Regions from separate parts of the Streptomyces sp. NPDC023541 genome, predicted to be linked through region 3. Evidence: riboswitches for the same ligand, from Rfam matches in the RefSeq annotation. Region 3 holds a riboswitch; each other region holds the start of a gene.
The links. A riboswitch is a leader RNA that binds a small molecule or an ion and turns the genes downstream of it on or off. The one in region 3 is predicted to bind cyclic di-AMP.

Region 1 (9,663 bases), on a different contig from region 3:
GCGGCAAGGGCGCGGCGGCTCTGGAGCAGGCGGCCCTCCAGGGCCGCGTCCCGCTCGCCGCCGGGCAGATCGACGAGGAGGTGCGCTTCCAGCTGCTGCTCGGCAAGCTGAGCGAGCGCTACGGCGAGGACAAGATCATCGAGCCGCTCGCCAAGGCCTCGCAGGCACTCCACATCGAGGTGAACCCGCGCTACGGGGCCTGGGACGCCCAGCAGGTCGGACTCGGCCCGGTGGAGACCTCCTGGATCACCCAGCGGACGCGCCCCGAGCAGGCACCCGCCGGAGCCTGACGTCCCGCGGCGGGGGTAGGTTCGGAGGGTGACCGACCACTCCCAGCCCACCGCCGCCCCCGAGCCCACCGGCCGTATCGTCCTGCTGACCACCAGCCACCGGGTCGCCCCCGGGGTGCTGTCCTGGCCGGCGTGGCAGACCCTGCACGCCGCGGACCGGGTGCTGTGCGCCGACCCCGGCCACCCGCAGCTGCCGTACCTGCGGGAGGCGGGCGTCGAGGTCGAGTACACGGCCCCGGACGCGCACGAGCTGGTCGAGGCCTGCGCCGGCGGCCGTACGGTCGTGGTGCTCCCGGCCGGGGAGGGCGACCGGCGGCTCACCGACGGGCTGGCCGGGCTGGCCGGCTCCGGCCGGGTCTCCATGCCCGACCTGGAACTGCTGCCCGGCTCGTACGACCTGCCGGGCGCGCGCCTGCTCGACCTGGTCCAGGTGATGGACCGGGTCCGGCGCGAGTGCCCGTGGACCTCCCGGCAGACCCACCGGGGCCTGGCCAAGTACGCGATCGAGGAGGCGTACGAGCTCGTCGAGGCGATCGAGGACGGCGACCGGGAGGAGCTGCGCGAGGAACTCGGCGACGTCCTGCTCCAGGTGGTCTTCCACGCCCGGATCGCCGAGGAGGGGGTCCCCGGCGGGGAGGACGAGAACGAGAACGAGGACGAGGACGACGGGGACGGCGACGGGGAGGGCCTCGGGGCCTTCTCCATCGACGACGTGGCCGGAGCCCTCGTGCAGAAGCTGATCCACCGGCACCCGCACGTCTTCGGCGACGCGGAGGCCGAGACCCCGGAGGACGTTCACGCGCACTGGCAGCGCACCAAGGCGGTCGAGAAGCGGCGCGAGTCGGTCACCGACGGGATCCCGGTGGGCCAGCCGGGCCTGGCGCTCGCTGCCAAGCTCGCGGGCCGGGTCCGTACGGGCGGGGTGGCCGTCGAGCTGCCCCGCGGCGACGGCATCGGCTACGAGCTGCTGCGACTGGCGGCGCGCGCCGAGGCGGAGGGGGTGGACCCCGAGACCGCGCTGCGTGCGGCGGCCCGCGTCTACCGCGACGCGATCCGGGCGGCCGAGGGCGTCGGAGCCGCCACGGAGTAGCCCTGCCACGGAGTGGCCCCGCACGGCGTGGCCCCGTACCCCTCCTCGGTTCCTACCTCAGTACTCCCTCGGGGCGCGGGCCGAGGGGTTGTGCCAGTGCGGGGCCGGGCGGTTCAGGAGCCACTCGGCGAAGCCCAGCGGGCGGCCGCCCTGTGCGGGGTCGGCGGCTCCGGCGGGCACGGAGTCGTGGAAGAGGCGGGAGGGGAGGGCGCCGAGCTCCTCCAGGAGCCGGGCGGTCTCGTCGATGAACTGCGCCGGCCCGCTGAGGTAGACGTCCTGGTCGGGCCACAGGCCACGGTTGCTCAGGGCGGTCGCGAGCCGCTCGGTGGCCTCGTTGCGGGGCCGGCCGGGGGCGGGCGTGATGTAGGTGACGTCGAGCCAGCCGCAGGAGGTGCCGTACGCGTCGATGAGCGGCCGGTCGTAGAGGTGCGCGCAGTCCCGGGCCACCACGAAGAGCCGTACGTCCTGATCGGGGGGCCGGTCCGCCAGTTCCTCCAGCATGGCCCGGATCGGGGCCCAGCCGGTGCCCGCGGCGATCAGGCTGACCGGTCGGTCGGAGCGGCGGAAGGTCAGGTGCCCGCCGGGGGCGCCGAGTCGCAGGACCTCGCCCGGCCGGGTCTCGCGGACCAGGGCGGTGCTGAGCCGCCCGTGGTCGATCCGGCTGACGTGCAGGTCGACGGTGCCGTCGGGGCGGGGGGCGTTGCCGATGGAGTAGGTGCGCCAGGTCCGGGGGACCCGGTCGCTGCTCACGCTCGTGTACTGGCCGGGGAGATAGGGGAAGGGGGCGTGCGGCCGCAGGGTGAGCACGCCGATGTCCTGCCCGTACTGGAGGTGGCGCACGACCTCCGCGTCCCACCACGGCGGGTCCTGGCTCGCGCCGGCCCCGGCGAGCATGGCGTCGGCGATCACCTGGTAGGCCTCGGTCCAGGCCTTCTCCACCTGCGGGGTCCAGGCTTCGCCGGAGGTCGCGGCGAGTGCGGCGAGCAGGCTGGAGCCGACGACCGCGTAGTGCTCGGGGCGGACCAGGAACTTGCGGTGGTCGCGGCCCAGGTCGCGCAGGTAGGGGCCGAGGGTCTCGTCGTCGTCGCCGAGACGGGATATGACGTGGGTGAGCGCCGCGAAGAGCCGGTCGCGCTGGCGTTCCATGTCCTCGGAGGAGACCGGGAAGAGGTCACGGACTCCGGGGTTGTGCCAGAACAGGTGTGAGTAGAAGAACTTGACCGCGTGCTCGGCCCGTCTCTCCACCACCGCGAAACTGCTTTTCAAGATCCTCACATCCACACGACCGAAAGTAGGAGTGCCGGACGGGGCGAGGTCAAGCGTTGTCCGATCTACGGACAGCCTCGACGAAGCAGTCATATGGGATGACCGGTCGGGTGGGCCGCGGCCCGCGCGGGTCCGCCCGTGCGCGGCGGCTACTGTCGGGGACATGCACGATCAGTCGTCCACTCCCTCCGTCGGCGCGGCGCCCGAACTCTTCACGTGGGAGTTCGCGACCGACCCCTACCCGGCTTACGCATGGCTGCGCGAGCACTCCCCGGTGCACCGCACGAAGCTCCCCAGCGGGGTCGAGGCATGGCTCGTCACCCGCTACGCGGACGCCCGCCAGGCCCTCGCCGACCAGCGGCTCAGCAAGAATCCGGCACACCACGCGGAGCCCGCGCACGCCAGGGGCAAGACCGGGATCCCGGGGGAGCGCAAGGCGGAGCTGATGACGCATCTGCTGAACATCGACCCGCCGGACCACACGCGGCTGCGGCGCCTGGTGTCGAAGGCGTTCACGCCGCGCAGGGTCGCCGAGTTCACCCCGCGGGTGCAGGCGCTCACCGATCATCTGATCGACGGGTTCGCGGGGAGGGGGGAGGCGGACCTCATCCACGAGTTCGCGTTCCCGCTCCCCATCTACGCCATCTGCGAGATGCTCGGGGTACCGCGCGAGGACCAGGACGACTTCCGTGACTGGGCCGGGATGATGATCCGCCACGGCGGCGGTCCGCGGGGCGGAGTCGCCCGGTCGGTGAAGCAGATGCGGACCTATCTCGGTGAGCTCATCCATCGCAAAAGGGATGACCTGGGCGACGATCTGATCTCCGACCTGATCCGGGCGAGCGACCACGGCGACCATCTGACGGAGGGTGAGGCCACCGCGATGGCCTTCATCCTGCTCTTCGCCGGTTTCGAGACGACCGTGAACCTCATCGGCAACGGCGTCCACTCCCTCTTCATGAACCCCGTCCAGCGCGAGCGCCTGCAGAGCTCCCTGGCCGCCGGGGAGAGCGGGCTGCTGGCCACCGGCGTCGAGGAACTCCTGCGCTACGACGGCCCCGTGGAGCTTGCGACGTGGCGGTTCGCCACCGAGCCGTTGACCCTCGGCGGCGAGCGCGTCGAGACCGGCGATCCCGTCCTGGTCGTCCTCGCGGCCGCCGACCGGGACCCCGAGCGGTTCACCGACCCGGACACCCTCGACCTCTCCCGGGCCGACAACCAGCACCTCGGGTACGGCCACGGCATCCACTACTGCCTGGGCGCGCCGCTGGCCCGGCTCGAAGGACAGACCGCGCTCGCGACCCTGCTGACGCGCCTGCCCGACCTGGAACTCGCCGTTCCGCCCCAAGACCTGCGCTGGCGTGGGGGGTTGATCATGCGAGGGCTTCGTACTCTTCCCGTTCGCTTCACGGCTCAAAACACTTGAGCGGGATCTGATCAAAAGTCAGATCCTGCTTGAACTTGTGACAATCGTTCGAAGGCCGCTAGGTTCTGCCGTTACCCCGCTGTTATGCGAAAGGTGATCCCTCATGCTCTCCGGGAACGGCCGTCACAGACGCCCCCGCCAGGTCCCCGCGCTGGTAGTCACAGCCGGAGTCACTGGCTCTGCGCTGGCCATGCCGCTGCTTGCCGCCACCAGTGCCACCGCTGCCGACACCGCCACCTGGGACAAGGTGGCCGAGTGCGAGAGCGGCGGCGCGTGGAGCGCCAACTTCGGCAGTGGCGCGTACGGCGGCCTCCAGTTCACCCAGGAGCAGTGGCAGAACGCCGGCGGTCTGGACTTCGCCGAGCGGGCCGACCTCGCGAGCCGCTCGCAGCAGATAGCGGTGGCCGAGCGCGTGCTGGCCTCCCAGGGCCCGCAGGCCTGGCCGCTGTGCGCGGCCTCCGCCGGACTGGACCGGCAGGGTCCGGCCGCGGTCGTCGACCCCGGCCTGCCCGGCAGCCCCACCGCGGTGGGACCCGCGCCGTCCCGCCCCGACGACACCGTGCCCTCCGCCAAGGGCGGCAAGCCGGCCACGGACTTCGGACTCTCGACCGCGGAGACCCCGAGCCCTTCGGGCACCCCCTTCCTGATCCCCGACGCGCCGTCCCTCGGACTGCCCGTCATGCCCGCGCCCGACGTTCCGACGACGCCCCCGGCCGACCCGGGCACCCCGGGCGCCCCGGTCCTCCCGACCGACCCGGCGACCCCGCCGGTGAGCCCCACCGACCCCACGGCCCCGGTCCTCCCGACGGACCCGACGGCTCCGACGGCGCCGACGACCCCGCCGGTCACCCCGGGTCCGTCCCCGACGGACCCGACGGCCCCCGCGGCACCGGCGGCCCCGGCGACCCCGGGCGCCACTCCGGCCGAGGGCAACGGCAAGCACCGCGGTGCGCCCTCCCCCGAGGAGGGCGCCCCGTCCGATGCCGCGCCGGACCCCGTCTACACCGTGCAGGCGGGCGACAGCCTGGCGACCATCGCGGTTGCCAAGGGCGTGAAGGGCGGCTGGAGCGGCCTCTACGAGGCCAACGAGCAGGTCATCGGCGAGGACGCCGATCTGATCAAGCCCGGGCAGAACCTGGATCTAACCACGTAATAAGGACAGTTGGTTCGCCCGGAAAGACCTTGATTGTCTGTTTTCGGCAAGTGAGACATGTGTCTCTTCCGGTCAACTGGCGTGTCCCGCCCGGGGCCTTGCGCAAACCCCGGTCTCACCTGCGCAAACACCTCTGCGGAGAGCGCAAGTAGGGCCCCTTTCTCCCCGATGTTCCTCGTTGAACATCGGGGAGAGCTGTGTCTACCTTCTGAATCGCTCGCCACCGCGAGCTCCTTCGACCGCATCGCCGAGTCCTGCCGGCGGACGGGGGGAACAGTCGTCGCGTAAAGCGCCGAAGGCAGGAGCGGGGGACCCAAGGTAGGCGCCGCGAGCGTCCGTTGAGAGACGGTCACGCAAGCGGCTTGGGGTTAAGCGGTGCGCTAGGTCGCGCCGCCGGGCACTCACAGGCCCGAACCCGACAGCTCACCTCGTAGGCGTCGGTGAGGAGAAACCTCATGCTGCTTTCCGGCAAGGGCAAGCACCGTCGCGCCTCCAAGGCCGTCCGCATCGTCACGCTCGCCGGTGTCGCCGGTGTGGCCGTCGCCGCCCCCCTGATGACCGCGGGCGCCGCCAGTGCCGCCACCGCGTCCGAGTGGGACAAGGTCGCGCAGTGCGAGTCCGGTGGCAACTGGGCCATCAACACGGGCAACGGCTACTACGGCGGACTGCAGTTCTCGTCCTCCACGTGGGCGGCGTTCGGCGGCAAGTCGTACGCCTCACAGGCCAACCAGGCCTCGAAGGCGCAGCAGATAGCCGTGGCCGAGAAGGTCCTGAAGAAGCAGGGCAAGGGCGCCTGGCCGCACTGCGGCAAGGGCCTGTCGAACTCCTCGTACACGGGCGGCTCCTCCGAGACCCCGGCCTCCACCAAGCCGAAGGCCGAGACGAAGAAGACCGAGACCAAGAAGACCGAGACCAAGGCCGCGCCGAAGAAGGACACCAAGCGCGCCGAGGCCCCGGTCACCCGCTCCGAGCGGACCGAGGCCCCTGCCGCGCCGAAGACCGGCAACGGCTCGTACGAGGTCAAGCCGGGCGACACCCTGGGCACCATCGCCGAGGCCAACGGCGTCAAGGGCGGCTGGCAGCAGCTGTTCGAGCTGAACAAGGACATCGTCTCGGACGCCGACCTGATCTTCCCGGGTCAGAAGCTGAAGCTCAGCTGACCGCTGCGGCAATAGCCGCAAAAGCGTACGCAACGCGCAGAATTCCCACCGCCCGGCGCCCTTCCCCCCACGCGCCGGGCGGCGGTGTGTGCGGCAGCGGAACCCCCGTCATGCGGGGCCCTATGTCCGGGAAGAGGGGTATTCGGGCCCTTTTTCGTCCCAGGACCCGGGCGGTCGGCAGGGTGAGTGCCCGGATCCGGTTAGGCTCTAGTCGGCCAGGCCGTCCCACGGCCTGACGCCACCGCACACCCAGCGTCACATCCCAGAAGGAGATGCTCGTGCCGTCCATCGACGTCGTCGTAGCCCGGGAAATCCTGGACTCCCGAGGCAACCCCACGGTCGAGGTCGAGGTGGGCCTCGACGACGGCAGCACCGGCCGTGCTGCCGTTCCGTCCGGCGCCTCCACCGGTGCCTTCGAGGCCATCGAGCTCCGTGACGGTGACCCCAACCGTTACTTCGGCAAGGGTGTCGAGAAGGCCGTCCTCGCCGTCATCGAGCAGATCGGCCCGGAGCTCGTCGGCTACGACGCCACCGAGCAGCGCCTGATCGACCAGGCCATGTTCGACCTGGACGCCACCGACAACAAGGGCTCGCTCGGCGCCAACGCCATCCTCGGCGTCTCGCTCGCCGTCGCCCACGCCGCGTCCGAGGCCTCGGACCTCCCGCTCTTCCGCTACCTCGGCGGTCCGAACGCGCACCTGCTGCCCGTTCCGATGATGAACATCCTCAACGGTGGGTCGCACGCCGACTCCAACGTCGACATCCAGGAGTTCATGATCGCCCCGATCGGCGCGGAGTCCTTCTCCGAGGCGCTGCGCTGGGGTGCCGAGGTCTACCACACCCTCAAGAAGGTCCTGCACACCAAGGGCCTGTCCACCGGTCTCGGCGACGAGGGCGGCTTCGCCCCGAACCTGGAGTCCAACCGCGCCGCGCTCGACCTCATCATCGAGGCCGTCAAGCAGGCCGGCTACACCCCGGGCAAGGACATCGCGCTCGCGCTCGACGTCGCCGCGTCCGAGTTCTACAAGGACGGCAAGTACGAGTTCGAGGGCCAGTCCCGCTCGGCCGCCGAGATGACCGACTACTACGCCGAGCTCGTCGAGGCGTACCCGCTCGTCTCCATCGAGGACCCGCTGTTCGAGGACGACTGGGCCGGCTGGAAGACCATCACCGACCGCCTGGGCGCCAAGGTCCAGATCGTCGGCGACGACCTCTTCGTCACCAACCCCGAGCGCCTGGCCCGCGGCATCGAGGAGGGCTCCGCGAACGCCCTCCTCGTGAAGGTGAACCAGATCGGCTCGCTGACCGAGACCCTCGACGCCGTCGAGATGGCCCAGCGCAACGGCTTCAAGTGCATGATGTCGCACCGCTCCGGCGAGACCGAGGACGTCACCATCGCCGACCTCGCCGTCGCCGTGAACTGCGGTCAGATCAAGACCGGCGCCCCGGCCCGCTCGGACCGCGTCGCCAAGTACAACCAGCTGCTGCGCATCGAGGAGATCCTCGACGACGCCGCGGTGTACGCGGGCCGCAGCGCCTTCCCGCGCTTCAAGGGCTAATCACGCTCTGCCTCCGTACGTCCCCGCACTCGGTCCCGTACCGTGTGCGGGGACGTATTGCGTAGTGCGTACAAAGGGGAGGCGGACCAATGGCCGGGAACCGGGATCGGTTCTCCACCTTCTCCACGGCGACGCGGCTCAAGCAGCTCGGTGAGCGGACCGCGGCCCACGTCTACCGCTCGCAGTCGCGTCGGCAGGTGCGCCGCAGCCGCCTCACCGGCAGGGCCGCGCTCCTGGTGCTCGTGCTCTGTACGCTGGTGGTCGCCCTCGCGTATCCGATGCGCCAGTACGTCTCCCAGCGCTCGGAGATCGCGGAGCAGCAGCGGGCCGCCGCCGCCGCGCGGGACCGCCTGGAGCGGCTCCGCGACGAGAAGGCCCGCTGGCAGGACGACGCGTACGCGGAGCAGCAGGCGCGCAAGCACCTGCACTTCCTGCGCCCGGGGGAGGTCGGCTACATCATGAGCGACCCCGGGTCCCAGCCCCCGGAGCCGCACCGGACCGGCCAGGCCGGGTCGGACCGCCCCTGGTACTCCAACGTCTGGGACGGCGTCGACAAGGCCGACCGCCCCGGCGAATGAGCACGGCGGTACCGGAGTACCGCAGTACCGCAGCACCCATCCACGAGAACGAAGAGACTTCCTCCAGGCATGCAGACGCCCCCGCCCCAGACCGACCGGACCGAGCCGACCGACGCGGACATCGAGGCGTTCGAGCAGCAGCTCGGCCGCCCGCCGCGCGGGCTGCGCGCCATCGCGCACCGCTGCCCCTGCGGTCAGCCCGACGTGGTGGAGACCGCGCCGCGGCTTCCCGACGGCACCCCCTTCCCGACGCTGTACTACTTGACGTGCCCGCGCGCGGCCTCCGCCATCGGCACGCTGGAGGCCAACGGCGTGATGAAGGAGATGCAGGCGCGGCTCGCCGAGGACCCGGAACTCGCCGCCGCCTACCGGGCCGCGCACGAGGACTACATCCGCCGCCGCGACGCCATCGAGGTGCTCCAGGGCTTCCCGAGCGCCGGCGGGATGCCGGACCGGGTCAAGTGCCTGCACGTGCTCGTCGGCCATTCCCTGGCCGCCGGCCCCGGGGTGAACCCGTTCGGCGACGAGGCCCTCGCGATGCTGCCGGAGTGGTGGGCCAAGGGCGCCTGCGTCACCCCGTGCGGCGAGAAGGCCGAGGAGTCCGAGTGACCCGGGTCGCGGCCATCGACTGCGGTACGAACTCCATCCGGCTGCTCGTGGCGGACTGCGACCCCGCTACGGGCGAGCTGACCGAGCTGGACCGGCGGATGATCGTCGTCCGGCTCGGCCAGGGCGTGGACAAGACCGGGCGCCTGGCCCCGGAGGCGCTGGAGCGCACCTTCGCCGCCTGCCGTGAATACGCGGCGGTCATCAAGGAGTTCGGCGCCGAGCGGGTGCGCTTCGTGGCGACGTCCGCCTCCCGCGACGCCGAGAACCGCGACGACTTCGTCCGTGGCGTCGTGGAGATCCTGGGCGTCGAGCCCGAGGTGATCTCCGGCGACCAGGAGGCCGAGTTCTCCTTCACCGGCGCCACCAAGGAGCTGACCGCGCACGAGCACCTGGAGCGGCCGTTCCTGGTGGTCGACATCGGCGGCGGCTCCACCGAGTTCGTGGTCGGCGACGACCACGTACGGGCCGCCCGCTCCGTGGACGTCGGCTGCGTCCGGATGACCGAGCGCCACCTGGTGGTGGACGGGGTCGT
Region 2 (9,663 bases), on a different contig from region 3:
CCGAGGATCGCGATCCGGGGTCCGGCGGGAAGCGGCTGCGAGGACAGCAGCAGGCCGACGTCCACCAGCTCGGTGACCGTGTCGACCCGGATGACGCCGGCCTGCCGCAGGAGGGCGGAGACGGTGTCCTCCGACAGCCGGGTGCCGGGGACGACGTGCCCGGCGGGGGTGTGTCGGCCGCCCTTGGCGACGACCACCGGTTTGACGGCCGCCGTCCGGCGGGCGAGGCGGGTGAACTTCCGCGGGTTGCCGAGGGTTTCGAGGTACATCAGGGCGACGTCGGTCGCCTCGTCCTCGTACCAGTACTGGAGGATGTCGTTGCCGGAGACGTCGGCCCGGTTCCCCGCGGAGACGAAGGACGACAGGCCCTCGCCGCGCCGCAGCAGCGCCGAGAGCAGGGCGATCCCGATCGCCCCGGACTGCGTGAACAGGCCGGTCCGGCCGCGCACGGGCATCGGCGCGGGGGTCAGCGAGGCGTTGAGTTCCACGTCCGGGGCGGTGTTGATCACCCCGTAGGCGTTGGGTCCGATGAGGCGCATCCCGTACGAGCGCACCTGCCGCAGCAGCTCGCGCTGGCGGGCGAGGCCGGCCGGGCCGCTGTCCCCGTATCCGGCGGAGAGGACCACGAGCCCCTGCACGCCGTGCTCGCCGCACGCGGCCACCGCGTCGGGGACCCGGTCGGCCGGCACCGCGATCACCGCGAGGTCGACGGGGGCGCCGATGGCCTCGACGGTGCGGTAGGCCCGCACCCCGTCGAGGAGGTCGCGGGTGACGGCCTCGTTGACGGCGTAGAGGTGGCCGTGGAAGCCGCTGTCGCGCAGGTTGCGCAGGGCGGCCGCGCCCACCCCGGCGCCGGAACGGCTGACCCCGACGACGGCCACCGAGCCGGGGGCCAGCAGGCGCTGGACGGATCGGGCTTCGGCGCGCTGTTCCCGGGCGCGCTGCACGGCGAGGGACTCGGCGGTGGGTTCGAGGTCGAGGGTGAGGTGGACGGAGCCGTCCTCGAAGCTGCGCTTCTGCTGGTAGCCGACGTCCGTGAACACCTTGATCATCTTGGTGTTGGCGGGCAGCACCTCGGCGGCGAACCGGCGGATGCCGCGCTCCCGCGCCACCGCGCCGATGTGTTCGAGGAGCGCGGAGGCGACGCCGCGGCCCTGGTGCGCGTCCTGGACGAGGAAGGCGACCTCGGCCTCGTCGGCGGGGGCGGAGGCGGGCCGGCCGTCGGGGCCGATGCGGTCGTAGCGGACGGTGCCGATGAAATCCTCGCCGATGGTCGCGGCGAGGCCCACGCGGTCCACGTAGTCGTGGTGCGTGAAGCGGTGCACGTCGCGGTCGGAGAGGCGGGGGTAGGGCGCGAAGAAGCGGTAGTACTTCGACTCGTCGGAGACCTGCTCGTAGAAGCTGACGAGCCGGCCGGCGTCCTCGGTGGTGATGGGCCTGATCCGGGCGGTGCCGCCGTCGCGCAGGACGACATCGGCTTCCCAGTGGGCCGGGTAGGACGGGTCCGACTCTATGGTCATGCGCATACCTTACGGCCGGACCGGGCCGGACAGCGCTCGCGCGGCGTAGTAGGCAAGCCGGGACGAACCGGTGCAAGCTGGGGACGCTCGTTCAGCGGCGAGAACAAGGAATTCAGGCCGAGGGTCGGTCCGAGCATTCGGGGCGCCGTGAGAGACTGGTCTAGACAACCGTAAGAACCTGAAGGGCATCACCATGGCAGAGCGCCGCGTCAACGTCGGTTGGGCCGAGGGCCTGCACGCTCGTCCCGCCTCGATCTTCGTCCGTGCGACGACCGCTTCCGGCGTCCCGGTGACCATCGCGAAGTCCGGCGGCGACCCCGTCAACGCCGCCTCCATGCTGGCGGTCCTGGGCCTGGGCGCCCAGGGCGGCGAGGAGATCGTCCTCGCATCCGAGGCCGAGGGCGCGGAGGCCGCCCTGGACCGCCTCGCGAAGCTGGTCGCCGAGGGCCTCGAAGAGCTCCCCGAGACGGTCTGACCCTTCGGGTTCGCCCCACAGAGCACCGGCGCCGAAGCCGCGGCCCCTCCCGGGGCCGCGGCTTCGGCGTCGATGGGCGGACCCCCCAGGGACACCGGCACTCCCGACCTGGCCGCACAATCGGCCGGAATTCACAGAATGCGGCTCGACCGCCCGCGCACCGCTGGAATTCGGCACGGCGAATTACCCCGTCGTCCGCGCCCCGAATTCCCGCGATTCCACCCTTTGTATACGGCCTCTGTTAATGCGGACCGCCCGACATGTTTACGGCAGGTTGCGAAGTGCTCACCGGCCGCCGCCTCAGCCGGTGCGCGGCAGCCGCGCGATCGGCGTGGATCGCGGCCAGGGTCCGCGCCCGCTCGGCGTCGCCGCGCGCCACCGCGTCGACGATCGCGCCGTGTTCCGCCCAGGACTCCGCGGGCCGGGCCGGCGCCTCGACCACGAACATCCACGCCACCTTGTGCCGCATCTGCGTGAGCAGCGCGATCAGCCCGGGGCTGCCGGAGGCCTGCGCGAGCGTCTCGTGGAACCAGCCCCCGAGCGCCCGCAGGTCCTCGCCCTGACCCCGCCTGGCCCGCTCCTGACCCAGCCTGACCAGCCCCCGCAGCACCTTGAGGTGTGCGTCGGTGCGGCGCCGGGCGGCCCGTGACGCCGCCAGCGGCTCCAGCAGCATCCGCAGCTCCAGCAGGTCCGCCGCCTCCTGCGCGGTCGGCTCGGCCACACAGGCCCCGGCGTGGCGGCGCGTGGTCACGAAACCTTCCGACTCCAGCGTCCGCAGCGCCTCGCGCACCGGCACCCGCGAGACCCCGTACCGGCGGGCCAGCACCTCCTCGGTCAGCCGACCGCCCGGTTCGAACACCCCGGAGACGATGTCGTCGCGAATTGCCGTGCATACCGCGTGCGCAGGAATACGCAAGACCGAACCTCCGCCTATTTCCGTCCGCCAGCCCCCCGTGCGCATCCACGCGCACACAACGACTCTATTGCAGCACAGCAAGATTTCGAGAGCGGGCGGAAATCCGAAACATTGCGCCGGAACGCGAAAACACGAAGACCCCGGCTCGGGAGGCGGGGTCTTCGTGGAGCTGTGCGCGGTGCTCGGTGAGCCGCGGAACGGGTCAGACGCTGACGCCGTGCGAGCGCAGGTACGCGATCGGGTCGATGTCCGAGCCGTACTGCGAGCCGGCGCGGGCCTCGAAGTGCAGGTGCGGGCCGCTGGAGTTGCCGGTGGAGCCCGACAGGCCGATCTGCTGGCCCGGGGTGACCTGCTGGCCGACGGAGACGTTCAGCGAGGACATGTGGCCGTACTGCGTGAAGGTGCCGTCGTTGTGCTTGATGACGACGTTGTTGCCGTACGCACCGCCCCAGCCGGCCTCGACGACGGTACCGAAGCCCACCGCGCGGACCGAGGTGCCGGAGGCGGCGTGGAAGTCGATGCCGGTGTGGCTGCCGGAGGACCACATGCCGCCGCCCGCCTTGTACTGCGTGCTGACGTAGGAGTCGTCCAGCGGGGAGACGAAGGTGTTGAGGCGCTTGCGCTCCTCTTCGCGGGCGGCGCGCTCGGCGGCCTCGCGCTCGGCCTTCGCCTTGGCCTCGGCGAGGCGCTTGGCCTCGGCGGCCTTCTGCTTGGCGTCGGCCTCGGCCTGCGCCTTGGCGGCGGCGTGCTCGGCGGCGCGGTGCTGGGCCTCGGCCTGGTCCTGGATGTCGCCCGCGAGGTCCTCGGCGACGACGACGGCGCCCAGCCCGTTCTCCGGGGCGGAGCTGCTGTGGTTGTCCGCGGCGAAGGCCGGGGCTGCGAGGGAGCCGACCACACCCGTGGTGGCGATCGCGGCGATACCGGCGTAGCCGGCGGTCTTCTTGCTCAGGCGGCTGGAACCACGGTGCTTGCCGGTACCAGCGGGACGACTGCCAAACGCCATGAAGGGTTTGATCCTTTCCTTCCTTCTCGCCTACCGGGTTAGCTGACGGGTTCGGAGCAGGAAGGTCTCCTACGGGCCTCCTCTTGCGAGGGGGTCCGATTCACCCCAGGGACTGATGTGGGTCCCCGGCTCCCCAGGCTCGCGCCTGACGGGGACTCGGCGATCGCTGTCCGGTGCCGCGGGTGCGGCGGGCACAACTGACGGACAGCACGGATGACGCTAGGCGGATCATCAGTCAATCGCCAAACAGACGCGCCTTTTTGTTGCGTACGCCACACCGCATACAAGCAACCTCACCACTAAACGGACAAAAGGGGCTCCGGCGGAAAACCGCCGGAGCCCCTTGAAAAGTGCGTCAGTTGCCCGTCATACGGGCGCCTGCGACGTCAGTTGCTGACGACCGTGACGTCACCGATCCCGAGGGCCCGCACGGGCTCCTCGATCACCGCGGCGTCGCCCACCAGGATCGTGACCAGCCGGTCCGCCGGGAACGCCTGCACGACGGCCGTGGTGGCCTCCACCGTGCCCGTCTCGGCCAACTGCGCGTACAGCTGCGCCTGGTAGTCGTCCGGCAGCTCCTGCTCGACCTGGTCGGCCAGCGTGCCGGCGACCGAGGCCGCCGTCTCGAACTTCAGCGGGGCCACGCCCACCAGGTTCTGCACGGCCACATCGCGCTCGGCGTCGGTCAGACCGCCCTCCGCGAGGGTGCGCAGCACCTTCCAGAGGTCCTCCAGCGCGGGGCCGGTGTTGGGGGTGTCCACCGATCCGCTGATGGCGAGCATGGAGGCGCCCTTGCCGTCGGCGGTGGAGCGCAGCACCTGGCCGAAGGCCCGCACGCCGTAGGTGTACCCCTTCTCCTCGCGCAGCACCTTGTCCAGGCGGGAGGTGAGGGTGCCGCCCAGGCAGTACGTGCCCAGCACCTGGGCCGCCCAGACGCGGTCGTGCCGGTCCGGCCCGATGCGCCCGATCAGCAGCTGCGTCTGGACCGCGCCCGGCCGGTCGACGATGACCACGCGGCCGGTGTCGTCGGCGGTCACCGGCGGCACGGGGCGCGCCTCGGCGGTGTCGCCGGTCCAGGCGCCCAGGGTGTCGGCCAGCACGGCGTCCAGGTCGATGCCGGTCAGGTCGCCCACGACCACCGCGGTGGCGGTGGCGGGCCGTACGTGGGCCTCGTAGAAGGCGCGTACGGCGGCGGAGTCGATCCGGGCGACCGTCTCCTCGGTGCCCTGGCGCGGCCGGGACATCCGCAGGGACGCCGGGAAGAGCTCCTTGGAGAGCTCCTTGGCGGCGCGGCGCTGCGGGTTGGCCAGCTCGTGCGGGATCTCGTCGAGCCGGTTGCGCACCAGCCGGTCGACCTCGGCGTCGGCGAAGGCGGGCGCGCGCAGCGCCTCGGCGAGCAGGCCCAGCGCCTTGGCCAGCCGGGATGCGGGCACCTCCAGGGAGACCCGCAGGCCCGGGTGGTCGGCGTGCGCGTCGAGGGTGGCTCCGCAGCGCTCCAGCTCGGCCGCGAACTCCTCGGCGGAGTGCTTGTCGGTGCCCTCCGACAGGGCGCGCGCCATGATGGTCGCCACGCCGTCCAGGCCCTCGGGCTCGGCGTCGAGGGGCGCGGTGAGGTTGATCTCGACCGCGACGACCTGCTGGCCGGGGCGGTGGCAGCGCAGCAGGGTCAGCCCGTTGGACAGCGTCGCGCGCTCGGGGGCCGGGAAGGCCCACGGCTGCGGCTCCCCGGCCTGCGGCCGCGGGTGGAAGGTCATCGTGACGGCTGCGGTGTCGCTCACTGCTCCGCCCCCTCGTTCTCGTCGCTGTCGGCGTTCTCTTCGCCCTCTTCGCCCTCTTCGCCCTCGGCCGCGAGGGGCTCGTAGACGAGCACCGCGCGGTTGTCCGGGCGCAGTCGGGCCGCGGCCACGGCCTGCACCTCCTCGGCGGTGATGTCGAGGACACGCTGTACGGCGGTGAGGGCCAGCTGCGGGTCGCCGAACAGCACCGCGTACCGGCACAGTTCGTCGGCGCGGCCGGCCACCGTGCTCAGCCGGTCCAGCCACTCGCGCTCCAGCTGCGCCTGGGCGCGCTCCATCTCCTCGGCGGTCGGGCCCTCGGCGGCGAACCGCGCGAGCTCCTCGTCGACGGCCGCCTCGATGGCGGGGATCTCGACCCCGCTGGAGGTCTTGACGTCCAGCCAGCCCAGCGACGGCGCCCCGGCCAGGCGGAGCATGCCGAAGCCGGCGGCGACGGCCGTCTGGTCGCGGCGTACCAGCCGGTTGTGCAGCAGCGAGGACTCGCCGCCGCCCAGGATGGTCAGCGCCACGTCGGCGGCGTCGCACTCGCGGGTGCCGTCGTGCGGCAGCCGGTAGGCGGCCATCAGCGCGCGCGCCGGAACCTCCTCGACGATCTCCTCGCGCAGCTGCTCCCCGATGACGTCGGGCAGCGAGCCGTCGCGGGGCGGCTGCTTGCCGTCGTGGGAGGGGATGGTGCCGAAGTACTTCTCGACCCAGGCGAGCGTCTGCTCGGGGTCGATGTCGCCGACGACCGACAGCACCGCGTTGTTGGGCGCGTAGTACGTACGGAAGAAGGTGCGCGCGTCCTCCAGGGACGCGGCGTCCAGATCGGCCATGGAGCCGATCGGGGTGTGGTGGTACGGGTGGCCCTCCGGGTACGCCAGGGCGGTCAGCCGCTCGAAGGCGGTGCCGTACGGGACGTTGTCGTAGCGCTGGCGGCGCTCGTTCTTGACGACGTCGCGCTGGTTCTCCATGGACTCTTCGTCCAGGGCGGCCAGCAGCGACCCCATCCGGTCCGCCTCCAGCCAGAGCGCGAGCTCCAGCTGGTGGGTCGGCATCGTCTCGAAGTAGTTGGTGCGCTCGAAGCTGGTGGTGCCGTTGAGGGAGCCGCCGGCACCCTGGACCAGCTCGAAGTGTCCGTTGCCCGGTACGCTCGCCGAACCCTGGAACATCAGGTGCTCGAAGAGGTGAGCCAGGCCGGTACGCCCCTTGACTTCGTGGCGCGAGCCGACGTCGTACCAGAGGCATACCGCGGCGACCGGGGTCAGGTGGTCCTCGGACAGCACCACGCGCAGGCCGTTGGCCAGCCGGTGCTCGGTCGCTGTCAGGCCGCCGGAGCCGGCCTGGGCTGTGGCCGTGTGACCCATGGGCATGTGGTCCCTTCGATCGCGATGCAGAGATTTCCGTCAGACCTGCCACTGTATGCAAGCGCGTCGGCCACCGGATAAGTTCCCGGGCCAGACCTGGGTCGGAGTCGGCGTTGTCGGTCCCCCGGGCCACAATGGTCGGCGTCGTACCCCTGCCGGCCAACGGCAGGACCCAGCCAGACCCCGCCAGACCAGCCAGACACCCAGCACATACATTCTTGGTTAAGGAGCCGCGCAGCGATGGCCCGCCGCAGCACGAAGACCCCGCCGCCGGAGGATTTCGAGGAGAAGATCCTCGACATCGACGTCGTCGACGAAATGCAGGGCTCCTTCCTCGAGTACGCGTACTCGGTGATCTACTCCCGTGCCCTGCCCGACGCCCGGGACGGCATGAAGCCGGTGCACCGCCGCATCGTCTACCAGATGAACGAGATGGGCCTGCGTCCCGACCGCGGGTACGTGAAGTGCGCCCGCGTCGTCGGCGAGGTGATGGGCAAGCTCCACCCCCACGGCGACGCGTCGATCTACGACGCCCTCGTGCGCATGGCACAGCCCTTCTCCATGCGGCTGCCGCTCGTCGACGGCCACGGCAACTTCGGTTCGCTCGGCAACGACGACCCGCCGGCCGCGATGCGCTACACCGAGTGCCGCATGGCCGACGCCACGTCTTTGATGACGGAGTCGATCGACGAGGACACCGTCGACTTCACCGCCAACTACGACGGCCAGGAGCAGGAGCCGGTGGCGCTGCCCGCCGCCTACCCGAACCTGCTGGTCAACGGCGCGTCCGGGATCGCGGTCGGGATGGCGACCAACATGCCCCCGCACAACCTCGGCGAGGTCATCGCGGCCGCCCGCCACCTGATCCGCCACCCGCACGCGGACCTGGAGGCGCTGATGCGCTTCGTACCGGGTCCCGACCTGCCCACGGGCGGCCGGATCGTCGGGCTCTCCGGCATCAAGGACGCCTACGAGAACGGCCGCGGGTCCTTCAAGATCCGCGCGACGGTGGCCGTGGAGAACGTGACGGCGCGCCGCAAGGGCTTGGTCGTCACCGAACTGCCCTTCATGGTGGGCCCCGAGAAGGTCATCGCGAAGATCAAGGACCTGGTCGGCTCGAAGAAGCTCCAGGGCATCGCCGACGTCAAGGACCTCACCGACCGGGCCCACGGCCTGCGCCTGGTCATCGAGATCAAGAACGGCTTCCACCCGGAGGCCGTGCTGGAGCAGCTCTACAAGCTGACGCCGATGGAGGAGTCCTTCGGCATCAACAACGTGGCGCTGGTGGACGGGCAGCCGCTCACCCTCGGCCTCAAGGAACTGCTCGAGGTCTACCTCGACCACCGTTTCGAGGTCGTCCGCCGGCGCAGCGAGTTCCGCCGCACCAAGCGCCGGAACCGGCTGCATCTCGTCGAGGGCCTGCTCGTGGCCCTGATCGACATCGACGAGGTCATCCGCCTCATCCGCGACAGTGAGAACTCCGCCCAGGCCAAGGCCCGGCTCATGGAGCGGTTCTCGCTGAGCGAGATCCAGACCCAGTACATCCTGGACACCCCGCTGCGCCGGCTCACCAAGTTCGACCGCCTGGAGCTGGAGTCGGAGCGCGACCGGCTGACGGGCGAGATCGACGAGCTGACCGGGATCCTGGAGTCCGACAACGAGCTGCGCAAGCTGGTTTCCTCGGAACTGGCTGCCGTCGCGAAGAAGTTCGGCACCGAGCGCCGTACGGTCCTGCTGGAGTCGGCGGGCACCGCGGTGTCGGCCGTTCCGCTGGAGGTCGCGGACGACCCGTGCCGGGTGCTGCTGTCCTCGACCGGCCTGCTGGCCCGTACGGCGAACGGCGAGCCGCTGCCGCAGGACGAGGGCGGCGCCCGGGCCAAGCACGACCTGATCGTCTCGCAGGTCGCGGCCACCGCGCGCGCCGACATCGGCGTCGTCACCTCCACCGGCCGGCTGCTGCGGCTCTCCGTGATCGACCTGCCGCAGCTGCCGGACACGCACGCCGCGCCGAACCTCGCGGGCGGCGCGCCGGTCTCGGAGTTCCTCTCCGCACTGGAGGCGGACGAGAAGGTGATCTGCCTGACCTCGCTGGACGAGTCCTCGCAGGGGCTGGCGCTGGGCACCGAGCAGGGCGTGGTCAAGCGCGTCGTGCCGGACTACCCGGCCAACAAGGACGAGCTGGAGGTCATCACCCTCAAGGACGGTGACCGGATCGTCGGCGCGGTCGAGCTGCGCACGGGCGAGGAGGACCTGGTCTTCATCACCGACGACGCCCAGCTGCTGCGCTACCCCGCGGGCCAGGTGCGCCCCCAGGGCCGCCCGGCGGGCGGCATGGCGGGCATCAAGCTCTCCGAGAACGCCAAGGTGATCCACTTCTCGGCCGTCGACCCGGGCCGGGACGCCGTGGTGTTCACGGTGGCCGGCGCGCACGGGACCCTGGACGACTCCCTGCTGTCCGGGAAGCTGACCCCCTTCGACCAGTACCCGCGCAAGGGCCGCGCCACCGGCGGCGTGCGCTGCCAGCGGTTCCTGAAGGGCGAGGACCTGCTGGTGCTGGCCTGGGCCGGCGCCGCCCCCGCCCGCGCGGCGGCGGCGAACGGCACTCCG
Region 3 (9,663 bases):
GCCCTGGAGCGGGAGCTGAGGCGCGGCGACGTCGCCGCCTTCGTCGTCGAGCCGATCCAGGGCAAGGGGGTCCTCGCCGCCCCGCCCGGCTTCCTGCTCGCCGCGCAGGAGCTGCTGCACCGGCGGGGGGCGCTGCTGATCGCGGACGAGGTGCAGACCGGACTGGGACGCACCGGGGACTTCTACGCGTACCAGCACGAGCCGGGTGTGGAGCCCGACCTGGTGTGCGTGGCCAAGGCGCTGTCCGGCGGCTACGTGCCGGTCGGCGCGACCCTGGGCAAGGACTGGATCTTCAAAAAGGTCTACTCGTCCATGGACCGGGTGCTCGTGCACTCCGCGAGCTTCGGTTCCAACGCGCAGGCGATGGCGGCCGGGCTGGCGGTGCTGGCCGTGATGGAGGACGAGCACCTCGTGGACCGCGCCCGGACGACGGGCGAGCTGCTGCGCGGACGGCTCGCCGCCCTGGTGGACGAGTACGAGCTGCTGCACGAGGTGCGGGGGCGCGGGCTGATGATCGGCATCGAGTTCGGCCGGCCGTCCTCGCTCGGCCTGCGCAGCCGCTGGACGATGCTCCAGGCGGCCCGCAAGGGCCTCTTCGCGCAGATGGTCGTGGTGCCCCTGCTCCAGAAGCACCGGATCCTCACGCAGGTCTCCGGGGACCATCTGGAAGTGATCAAACTGATTCCGCCGCTGGTCCTGGCCGAGCAGGACGTCGACCGGTTCGTCGGCGCCTTCCGCGAGGTCATGGACGAGGCGCACGGCGGGTCCGGTCTGATGTGGGACTTCGGCAGGACGCTGGTGAAGCAGGCCGTCGCGGCGCGCTGACGGCCTGCCTCCCCGGTACCGGTCGCCGGTCCCCCGGCCGGCTGATCAGACCAGCAACCGGTCCCGGAGCCGGTCGAGGGTCTCGGGCGTCAGTCCGAGGCCCTCCGCCAGGTAGCGGTCCACCCCGCCCCAGACCTCGTCGATGGTGTCGAAGGCGGCGATCAGGTATTCGGCGCGGGCGTCGAAGAGCGGCGCGAGCAGCTCCATCACCTCGGGCGAGCGGGCCTCGGCCGACGCGGAGCTGCGGCGCACCCGGTAGCGGCGGTGCGGGGCGTTGGACTCCAGGTAGTCCGCCACGATCGCCTCGCGCTCGACGCCGAGCGCGAGCAGGGTGACGGCGACGGAGAGGCCCGCCCGGTCCTTGCCGGCCGCGCAGTGCAGGAGGGCGGGGACGCTGTCCTCGGCGATGGCGCGGACGACGCGGCCGTGCTCGGTCGTGCGGTCGCGGATGATCCGGCGGTAGGAGAGCGACATCCGGGCCGCCGCCTTGCCGTCGCCCAGGATCGAGCGGAGCTGGTCGAGGTCGCCGTCGCGGACCAGTCGCCAGAACTCCCGGCCGTCCGCGGGGTCCGAGAGCGGGATGTTGACGTTCCGCACGCCGGGCAGTTCGACGTCCGGGCCCTCCAGGGCGTGGTCGGCGCCGTTGCGGAAGTCGAAGATGGTGTGGAGACCGAGCGAGGTGAGAAACTCTGCATCGGTTTCGGTGGCATGTGCCAGATGTCCGCTTCGGAAGAGTCGTCCCGTACCGACCGTTCGTCCATCAGAAGTCGGCAATCCGCCCACATCGCGGAAATTGCGCACCCCGGTCAGCTCCGGCTCCTGTATCTGCTGGGTCAAGGGAACTCCTCCGCCTCTCGCGTGTCCTCTGTCCGAATTGAGCTACTTGGCGCCAACTTGCCATAACCGGAGGCGAGATCGGGCGCGTCCCCGTGAGCCAGATCATACGGTGACCGTGAGTGCCTGATCGCCGAAGCCGAATGGCCCGGTGGGGGCGGCTGTTGGCGGAACGGAATGGACGGAGGGTGACCGGAATTCCGGCGGTCCCTCATGCCTGTGAATCCGTCAGGGAATTCGCGGCTTGTTCGGTGTGCCCGCAAGGGATTACCTTCGCGATCGATCCGGGTGGATCGCCGAATCCTGCCGCCGCCCGGAAACCGCAACCAAACCATTTCGCGCGGCAGGAGCGGGGGAACCAGGTAAGCCGCTGTTTCGGAGATCTTTTCTCCGGTACGGCTCGGGGTGAAGCCGTTCATGTCCCGTACATGTACGGCCGGACATCTCCAGTCCGAACCCGACAGCTCACCTCGTAGGCGCCGGAGAGGAATGCGCCATGCCTGCAAAGGGTAAGCACCGCCGTCCCAAGTCCCTTTCCATTTCCCGCGGATTCGCGGTCGCAGGCACCGGCGGCGCGGCCCTCGCCCTGCCGCTGATGGGTGCCGCCGGCGCCAACGCGGCCGGCGCTCCGGCGGCGGCCCCGGCCGTCGCACCCGCGGTGGCCCCGCAGGCCCCCGCCGCCCTCCAGGCCGCACCCGCCGCTCCCGCGGCCGCCGTGCAGGCCGCGCCGACCGTCTACACGGTCGTCCCGGGCGACTGCCTCTCCGAGATCGCCGCGGAGCGCAACCTCTCCGGCGGCTGGCAGCGGCTGTACGCCGAGAACCGCGAGGCGGTCGGCGCCAACCCGTCGCTGATCCACCCCGGCCTGAAGCTGACCCTCGGCGGCCGCGGCGAGGCCGCCGCCCCGGCCGACGCCGTCCCCGCCCCGCGCACCGCCCCCGAGGCCGCGCCGAAGGCGGCCCCGAAGGCGGCCCCGAAGGCGGCCCCGAAGGCGCCGAAGCCTGCCGGGCGACCCGCCGCCCCGCAGGCGCGGCAGGATTCTGCCCCCGAGGCGCCCGCCGCCCCCGCCGGGGCTCCCGCCGCGCAGCCCGCCGCCGGCGGATTCGTGGCCCCGGTCGGCGGTGGCATCTCCACCCAGTACAAGGTCGCGGGCGCCATGTGGTCCTCCGGCTACCACACCGGCGTCGACTTCATCGCCGCCATGGGCACCAGCGTCAAGGCCGTCGGCGCGGGAACCGTCGTCTCCGCCGGCTGGAGCGGCGCCTACGGCAACGAGGTCGTCATCCGCCACGCGGACGGCAAGTACTCCCAGTACGCCCACCTCTCCCAGCTCTCCGTCTCCTCCGGCCAGAGCGTCACCGCCGGCCAGAGCATCGGCCTCTCCGGCTCCACGGGCAACTCGACCGGCCCTCACCTGCACTTCGAGATCCGCACGAGCCCGTCCTACGGCTCGGACATGGACCCGATCGCCTACCTCCGCTCGAAGGGCGCCAGCCTCTGACGGCACCCGCCGACGGAGCACCGACACGCGTGGGGCCGGGACCCGAGGGGGGTCCCGGCCTCACGTGTACCCATTCCTTATGCCCGGCGTGGTAGAGATCACGGGCCGTCAACCCCTCATTACGTTGGCGTAGGTTGCGTGCGGGAGTGAAGGATGGGCTCTCGTGGCAGCGACGACGACGAAACTCAAGACCATCGGCTCGTACGCGGCGATCGGGGACAGCTTCACTGAGGGCGTGGGGGACCCGGGGCCTGGGGATTCCTTTCTCGGCTGGGCGGACCGGCTCGCCGTGCTCCTGGCCGATCAGCGCGACGAGCACGACTTCCGGTACGCGAACCTCGCGGTGCGCGGGAAGCTCCTCGACCAGATCGTGGCGGACCAGGTGCCGAGGGCCAAGGCCCTCGCCCCGGACCTGGTCACCTTCTGCGCGGGCGGCAACGACATCATCCGGCCCGGCAGCGACCCGGACGACGTGGCGGAGCGGTTCGAGGCGGCCGTGGCCGACCTCACCGGAGCCGTCGGCCGCGTCATGATCACCACGGGCTTCGACACCCGGGGGGTGCCCGTCCTCAAGCACCTCCGCGGCAAGGTCGCGACGTACAGCGCGCACGTGCGCGCCATCGCCGACCGCTACGACTGCCCGGTCCTCGACCTCTGGTCGCTGAAGTCCGTACAGGACCGGCGCGCCTGGGACGCGGACCGGCTCCACCTCTCGCCGGAGGGGCACACCCGTGTCGCACTGCGCGCCGCCCAGGTGCTCGGCCTGGAGGTGCCCGCCGACCCCGACCAGCCGTGGCCGCAGCTGCGCCCGCGCGGGTCGGTGGACGTGACCCGCGACAACATCCAGTGGGCCCGCGAGTACCTGGTGCCGTGGATCGGCCGCCGGCTGCGCGGCGAGTCCTCCGGCGATCACGTCGCGGCGAAGCGGCCGGACCTGCTGCCGCTGTAGCCACAGCACACGAGAGCACGGGGGCAAGGAACGGGGACAAGGACACGAGGGGCGGGAGCGGCGAGCGGAATCCTTCGGGGCCGGTGCGCGTTGGGATGGTCGTAGCCATGCGACCGCACCGACCCCATCCCTCCCAGGAGGCGCTTTGACCGGCTCCCGTCCCCTCCGTCCTCGGCTGCGCGCCCTGCGGCCCGAAGCCTTCGGCGCGGACCCGTCCGGCGCCCGGCTGGAGCGGATCCGCCGCTCGCCGAACTTCGCCGACGGCGTCTTCCAGAACCCGGTCGGGGCCCGGAGCAGGCCATCGGGGTCGATGGCGGAGTTCGCGAAGACCTACTTCCACCGCGAGCAGCGGATCCGGCGCAGCCCCGGGGCCCCGATCCCGGTGCACCCCACGACCCTCGCGGACCTGGCGAAGCCGGCGGTCAGCGGACTGCGCCTGACCTGGATGGGGCACTCCAGCGTGCTCGCGGAGATCGACGGGCACCGGGTGCTGTTCGACCCCGTGTGGGGCGATCGCTGCTCCCCCTTCCCCTTCGCCGGCCCCAAGCGGCTGCACCCGGTGCCTGTCGCGCTGGCCGCGCTGGGCGAGGTCGACGTCGTGGTCATCTCGCACGACCACTACGACCACCTCGACCTGCCGACGATCAAGGCACTGGCCGGTACGGACACGGTCTTCGCCGTCCCGCTCGGAGTCGGCGCGCACCTCGAGCGCTGGGGGGTGCCGGCCGACCGGCTGCGCGAGCTCGACTGGAACGAGACCACCAAGATCGACGGGCTGTCCCTCACGGCGACCCCCGCCCGGCACTTCTGCGGCCGCGGTCTGCGCAACCAGCAGCACACCCTGTGGGCCTCCTGGGTGGTCGCGGGCGACGAGCACCGGATCTACCACAGCGGGGACACCGGCTACTTCTCGGGCTTCGCGGAGATCGGCGCCGAGCACGGCCCCTTCGACGCCACGATGATCCAGATCGGGGCGTATTCGGAGTACTGGCCCGACATCCACATGACTCCCGAGGAGGGCATGCGCGCCCACCTCGACCTCCAGGGCGGCGCCGCGCACGGCACGATGCTGCCGATCCACTGGGGCACCTTCAACCTGGCGCCGCACCCGTGGGACGAGCCCGGCGAGGGCACCCTGACCGCCGCAGAGGGGGCCGGAGCGGCCGTGGCACTCCCCATCCCGGGCCAGCCGTTCGAACCCGGAACCGAGGGCGCGCCCGCCGAACCGTGGTGGCGCCCGTTCGTGGCCGGGGCGTCTGCGGGCGGACCCGTCGACGGGCCCGCGGCGCCGCCCGTGCACGAGGCCGGCGGGGCGGCGGCGACCGCGGCCCGTGTGGCGTCGTCGGCAGTCGGCGGGCAGGAGGAGCCGGAGTCCGTCGGGTCGTAGCCGGCGGCGGGTACCGGCCGCCCCACAGCACGGGGGCGGCCGACGCCGTTCGGGCGCCGGGAGGGGGCGGCCCGGGGCGTGGGCGGCGCGGGGCGTGGGCGGCGCCGGGCGGCCCCAGCGGCCTGACCGGCGCATTCGGGCTGCTGTGCGAGCGCTCCGTCGGGAGCGGGAAGCAGCCCCGTGAAGTTCGCCAACTGGCATTCCGGGGCGGGACGGTGAGGTCTAGCGTGGGTATTCGGTGATCAACACCGGGCCCCGGGAACGCTGGGGGCCGGGCCCCACGTACCGAGGACGCCGATGTCCGGACTCCGCGCCGCCCGCCACGCCCCGTCGAGACACGCCGTCACCGGTCCCGCCCGGCAGATAAGCCCCCAGCTGGTACGAGCCGCCCTCCTGCCCACGCTCGCCGCCGCCCTCAGCGGCGCCGCCGCGGTGATCTTCACCCTTCAGCTCGGCGGCGGGGCCGGCGACCGCGACGCCCGGCTCTGGCCGGTGCTCACCGGCTGCGCCCTGCTCGTGGTCGGAGCCCTGGCCGCCGCCCTGCTCGGCGCGCAGCGCGCGGCCAAGGCCGTACGGGACCGGTGCGAGGCCCTGCGCCGCTCCAGCGTGCGCGGCCGCCAGGAGCTGCGGACGGCCGCCGAACGGCTGGAGCGGGGCGAGGCCCCGCCGCGGCCGGTCCGGGGCGGGCCGATCGCGCCGCTCACCGGCGGCGACCCGGCCGGCGTGGACGAGTTCTGGCTCCTCTCCCAGGAGCTGCGCGGCGCCCGCGAACAGGCCCACACCGCCCTCGTACGGCTCGCCGGACCGGCCACCCCGTCCGACAGCGAGCGCAAGGTCGAGGTCTTCGTCAACCTCGCGCGCCGGCTGCACTCCCTCGTCCACCGCGAGATCTCGCTGCTGGACGACCTGGAGGACACGGTCGAGGACCCGGACCTGCTCAAGGAGCTCTTCCACGTCGACCACCTCGCCACCCGGATCCGCCGCCACGCCGAGAACCTCGCGGTGCTGGGCGGTGCGGCGTCCCGCCGCCAGTGGACCCGGCCCATCGACCTGAGCGAGGTGCTGCGCTCCTCGGTCGCGGAGGTCGAGCAGTACACCCGGGTCAAGGTCGTGCCGCCGGCGGGCGGCAGCGTACGCGGACACGCCGTGGCGGACGTCGTCCACCTGCTGGCCGAACTCGTCGAGAACGCCACGGTGTTCTCCCCTCCCGACACCGACGTGGTGCTGCGCGCCGAGCGGGTCACCGCCGGTATCGCGGTGGAGGTGGAGGACCGGGGGCTGGGCATGCCGCCCGAGGAACAGCACCGGATGAACGCCCTGTTCGGGGACCCCGACCAGGTCGGCGTCCGCAGCCTGCTCGCGGACGGGCGGATCGGCCTGTACGTCGTCTCGGCGCTGGCCCGCCGGCACGGGATCGCCGTCGAGCTCAAATCGAACATCTACGGCGGCGTCCTCGCGGTGCTGGTGCTGCCGCAGGAGCTGCTGGGCGCGGAGGCGGCCCAGGGCTCGCGGCTGACGCCGCCGCTGGAGCCGGCGCGGATGCCGATGCCGATGCCGCGTCGGGCGGGAGCCCCGCCCACGATCCCCGCCCCCCGCCCCGAGCCCCACGCGGGGCGGGCCGTGACGGGGGCGGACGCCTGGACCGTACCCGGCGGCTCGCCGCAGCCGGACTTCTGGCCCGCCCGGCCCACCGAGCCGCGGACGGCCCCCGCCCCGAGCCCCGATCCCGGGCCGCGGGCGGAGCCGCGCGCCGGGCACCCGACGGCCGGACGGCCCGTCCCCGCGCCGGGGACGTCGGGCGCCCCCGAGGCCGGTCCCGCCACGAGCGGGCCGCCGGCCGGCCCCGGTACCGGGCAGGATGCCCGTCCAGGAGCCGCGGCCGAGCCCAGGACCCGGCAGCAGCCCGAAACCCACCGGCAGGCCGGGCCGGGGCCCGCTTTCGAGGCCGGCCCGCAGGTGACTGCGCCTGCGGCCGGGCAGCCGGCCGGGCAGGGGCCGGCCGCCGAGGCGGCACCGTGGGCCGGACCGGGGGTCCTGCCCCGGACGGCGCCCGCGGCCGAGCCGTCGGCCACACCGGCGCCCGGCCGGCCGGGCGAGCCGGAGCCTGATCCTGCGGCGGCGTTGCGGGACGTGGTGGGCGGTGGGTCGCCGGGTGGGCCCGGGGCCGGGCCGGCTGCCGAGTTCGAGGCCGGGCCGCAGGCCGCGCCTGCGCCCGCAGGCGGATGGACGGCGGGACGGCGGACCGAATCGACCGCATCCGAGGCGGTGTGGGGCGCACTCGGCGGTGACCCGTCGGGGCAGTCCGGGACGGGGGCGGTGGCCGGGCCGGTGGCTTGGGCCGAACCGGCGCCCGGACGGCCGGGCGAGTCCGCGGCCGGGCAAGGGCTCGACCCCGCGGCGGACGCCTGGGGCCGGGACACGCGGCGGGGTGAGGGGGCGGGGGACGAGTGCGTCGGCGGCGAGAGGCCGGTGCTGCCGCGGCGTCGGGCCCAGCAGCACCTCGCGCCCCAGCTGCGCGAAGCGCCCGCACCGCGGCCTCCCGCCGACCCCGAGCAACCCGTACACGACCCCGGCCTCATGGCCGCCTTCCGGCGGGGCTTCGGCCTCGCACAGTCGGAGGACCAGGTATGACGAAGGAGCGCATCACCATGGGCGGCGAAGTGGCGACGAAGACCGGCGGCCGGCTCTCGGATCTCGACTGGCTGCTCAGCGGCCTGGTCCAACGCGTGCCGTACACCCGCAGCGCCGTACTGCTCACCGCCGACGGGCTCATGAGCTGCGTACACGGCCTGGACCCCGACAGCGCCGACCACCTCGCGGCCCTTGCCTCCGGGCTCTACTCCCTCGGCCGCAGCGCCGGCGCCCGCTTCGGCGACGGCGCCGAGGTACGGCAGGTCGTCGTCGAGCTCGACACCGCGCTCGTCTTCGTTTCGGCCGCCGGATCCGGGACCTGCCTCGCCGTCCTCGCCGACCGGGAGGCCGACGCCGGCGTGCTCGGCTACGAGATGGCGATGCTGGTCAAGAGCGTCCGGCCGTACCTCTCGGCCGCACCCCGGCGGCCCGCCGCGAACGTGGAGCGATGAGGGCCCGCGGCAGGGGGGCGCACGGGGAGTACGGGGCATACGGACAGGGGCGGGACACACCGTGGCTCGACGGCTCGGCGGGGCGGGTGATGCGCCCGTACACCGCCAGCGGCGGCCGGACCAGACCGGGCGTCGCGCTCGACCTGCTGTCGCGGATGACCGCGACCGGGGTGCGCCCGCGCGTCCCGCTCGGCGCCGAGCACACCCTCGCCCTGCGGTTGTGCGCCGGCGCCGCCGCGGTCACGGTCGCCGAGCTGGCGGGGCAGCTGCGGCTCCCCGCCGCGGTGGTGAAGGTGCTGCTGTCCGATCTCATGGAGTACGGGGCCGTCATGGCGCAGGCGCCCCGGTTCCCGGGTGGAGGGTCGTTCGCCGCCGACGACCAGTCCCTCCTGCTGGCGGTGCTCGATGGCCTGCGCCGACGACTGTGACGCCCCCGTCACCCTGAAGATCCTGGTCGCGGGGGGCTTCGGGCGGGCAAGACCACCTTCGGCGGCGCGGTGAGCGAGATCGAGCCGCTGAGCCCTGAGGAACTGCTCAGCGACCTCGGCGCCGGCGCCGACCGCTGCATTGTCCGCAGGCGCGCTCGGGGCCGTGGTGATCGCGGACCCGCCGCCTCGCGGACTGCTTCCCGGCCGTCGACTTCTTCGAGCGGCGCGGGATCGGCTTCATCGCCGCCGTGGACGAGTTCGGCGCATGCCACCGCTACACGCCCGACGAGGTCCGGGACGCGGTGGGCCTCGGGCCCGAGGTGCCCGTCGTACGGTGCGGCACGCGCCTGACCAGCTCCGCGACGGGTGACGCCGGCCGCCCTGGTCCGTCACCTGCCTGCTGCTCACGCCCGTGGGCCGGGAGGCGCCCGCGCGGGCCGTCCGGCTGCGCGAGCTGGGACTGGGGGAGCGGGCCGACACCGGGCTCGACGCCTTCGCGCGACGCGCGGCGGACGTCCTCGGCGCGCCCCACGCGGGGGTGAACTTCGTCGGCGAGGAGCGCCAGGTCTTCCGGCGCGGGATCGTACTGGGCACGGTGTGCGCGGTGGACGTTGTGCCGCGGCGGTGGGGCACGGAGGGACTCGCCACCGCGAAGG

Region 1: it holds a riboswitch for cyclic di-AMP, as region 3 does, so the genes downstream of both, ACZ3X1_RS18935 (transglycosylase family protein) here and ACZ3X1_RS17405 (M23 family metallopeptidase) in region 3, are expected to answer to the same signal.
Region 2: it holds a riboswitch for cyclic di-AMP, as region 3 does, so the genes downstream of both, ACZ3X1_RS24895 (M23 family metallopeptidase) here and ACZ3X1_RS17405 (M23 family metallopeptidase) in region 3, are expected to answer to the same signal.

Annotation. Positions count from the first base shown of each region.
Region 1 covers NZ_JBVHJO010000007.1:76,748-86,410, reverse strand. The annotation lists gene ACZ3X1_RS18960 (SurA N-terminal domain-containing protein) at 1-290, shown strand, start outside; gene ACZ3X1_RS18955 (nucleoside triphosphate pyrophosphohydrolase) at 319-1,380, shown strand; gene ACZ3X1_RS18950 (globin domain-containing protein) at 1,438-2,628, opposite strand; gene ACZ3X1_RS18945 (cytochrome P450 family protein) at 2,810-4,072, shown strand; gene ACZ3X1_RS18940 (transglycosylase family protein) at 4,263-5,225, shown strand; cyclic di-AMP (ydaO/yuaA leader) riboswitch at 5,506-5,677, shown strand; gene ACZ3X1_RS18935 (transglycosylase family protein) at 5,681-6,385, shown strand; gene eno (phosphopyruvate hydratase) at 6,658-7,944, shown strand; gene ACZ3X1_RS18925 (FtsB family cell division protein) at 8,034-8,522, shown strand; gene ACZ3X1_RS18920 (DUF501 domain-containing protein) at 8,592-9,131, shown strand; gene ACZ3X1_RS18915 (Ppx/GppA phosphatase family protein) at 9,128-9,663, shown strand, end outside.
Region 2 covers NZ_JBVHJO010000010.1:140,415-150,077, reverse strand. The annotation lists gene ACZ3X1_RS24910 (bifunctional acetate--CoA ligase family protein/GNAT family N-acetyltransferase) at 1-1,526, opposite strand, end outside; gene ACZ3X1_RS24905 (HPr family phosphocarrier protein) at 1,714-1,995, shown strand; gene ACZ3X1_RS24900 (GntR family transcriptional regulator) at 2,237-2,911, opposite strand; gene ACZ3X1_RS24895 (M23 family metallopeptidase) at 3,114-3,914, opposite strand; cyclic di-AMP (ydaO/yuaA leader) riboswitch at 3,928-4,086, opposite strand; gene ACZ3X1_RS24890 (M16 family metallopeptidase) at 4,301-5,668, opposite strand; gene ACZ3X1_RS24885 (M16 family metallopeptidase) at 5,689-7,056, opposite strand; gene ACZ3X1_RS24880 (DNA gyrase/topoisomerase IV subunit A) at 7,297-9,663, shown strand, end outside.
Region 3 covers NZ_JBVHJO010000006.1:223,885-233,547, forward strand. The annotation lists gene ACZ3X1_RS17395 (aspartate aminotransferase family protein) at 1-825, shown strand, start outside; gene ACZ3X1_RS17400 (tyrosine-protein phosphatase) at 871-1,662, opposite strand; cyclic di-AMP (ydaO/yuaA leader) riboswitch at 1,971-2,153, shown strand; gene ACZ3X1_RS17405 (M23 family metallopeptidase) at 2,156-3,160, shown strand; gene ACZ3X1_RS17410 (SGNH/GDSL hydrolase family protein) at 3,324-4,109, shown strand; gene ACZ3X1_RS17415 (MBL fold metallo-hydrolase) at 4,255-5,496, shown strand; gene ACZ3X1_RS17420 (sensor histidine kinase) at 5,794-8,127, shown strand; gene ACZ3X1_RS17425 (roadblock/LC7 domain-containing protein) at 8,145-8,579, shown strand; gene ACZ3X1_RS17430 (DUF742 domain-containing protein) at 8,576-9,007, shown strand; partial or broken gene ACZ3X1_RS17435 (ATP-binding protein) at 8,985-9,375, shown strand; gene ACZ3X1_RS17440 (hypothetical protein) at 9,420-9,663, shown strand, end outside.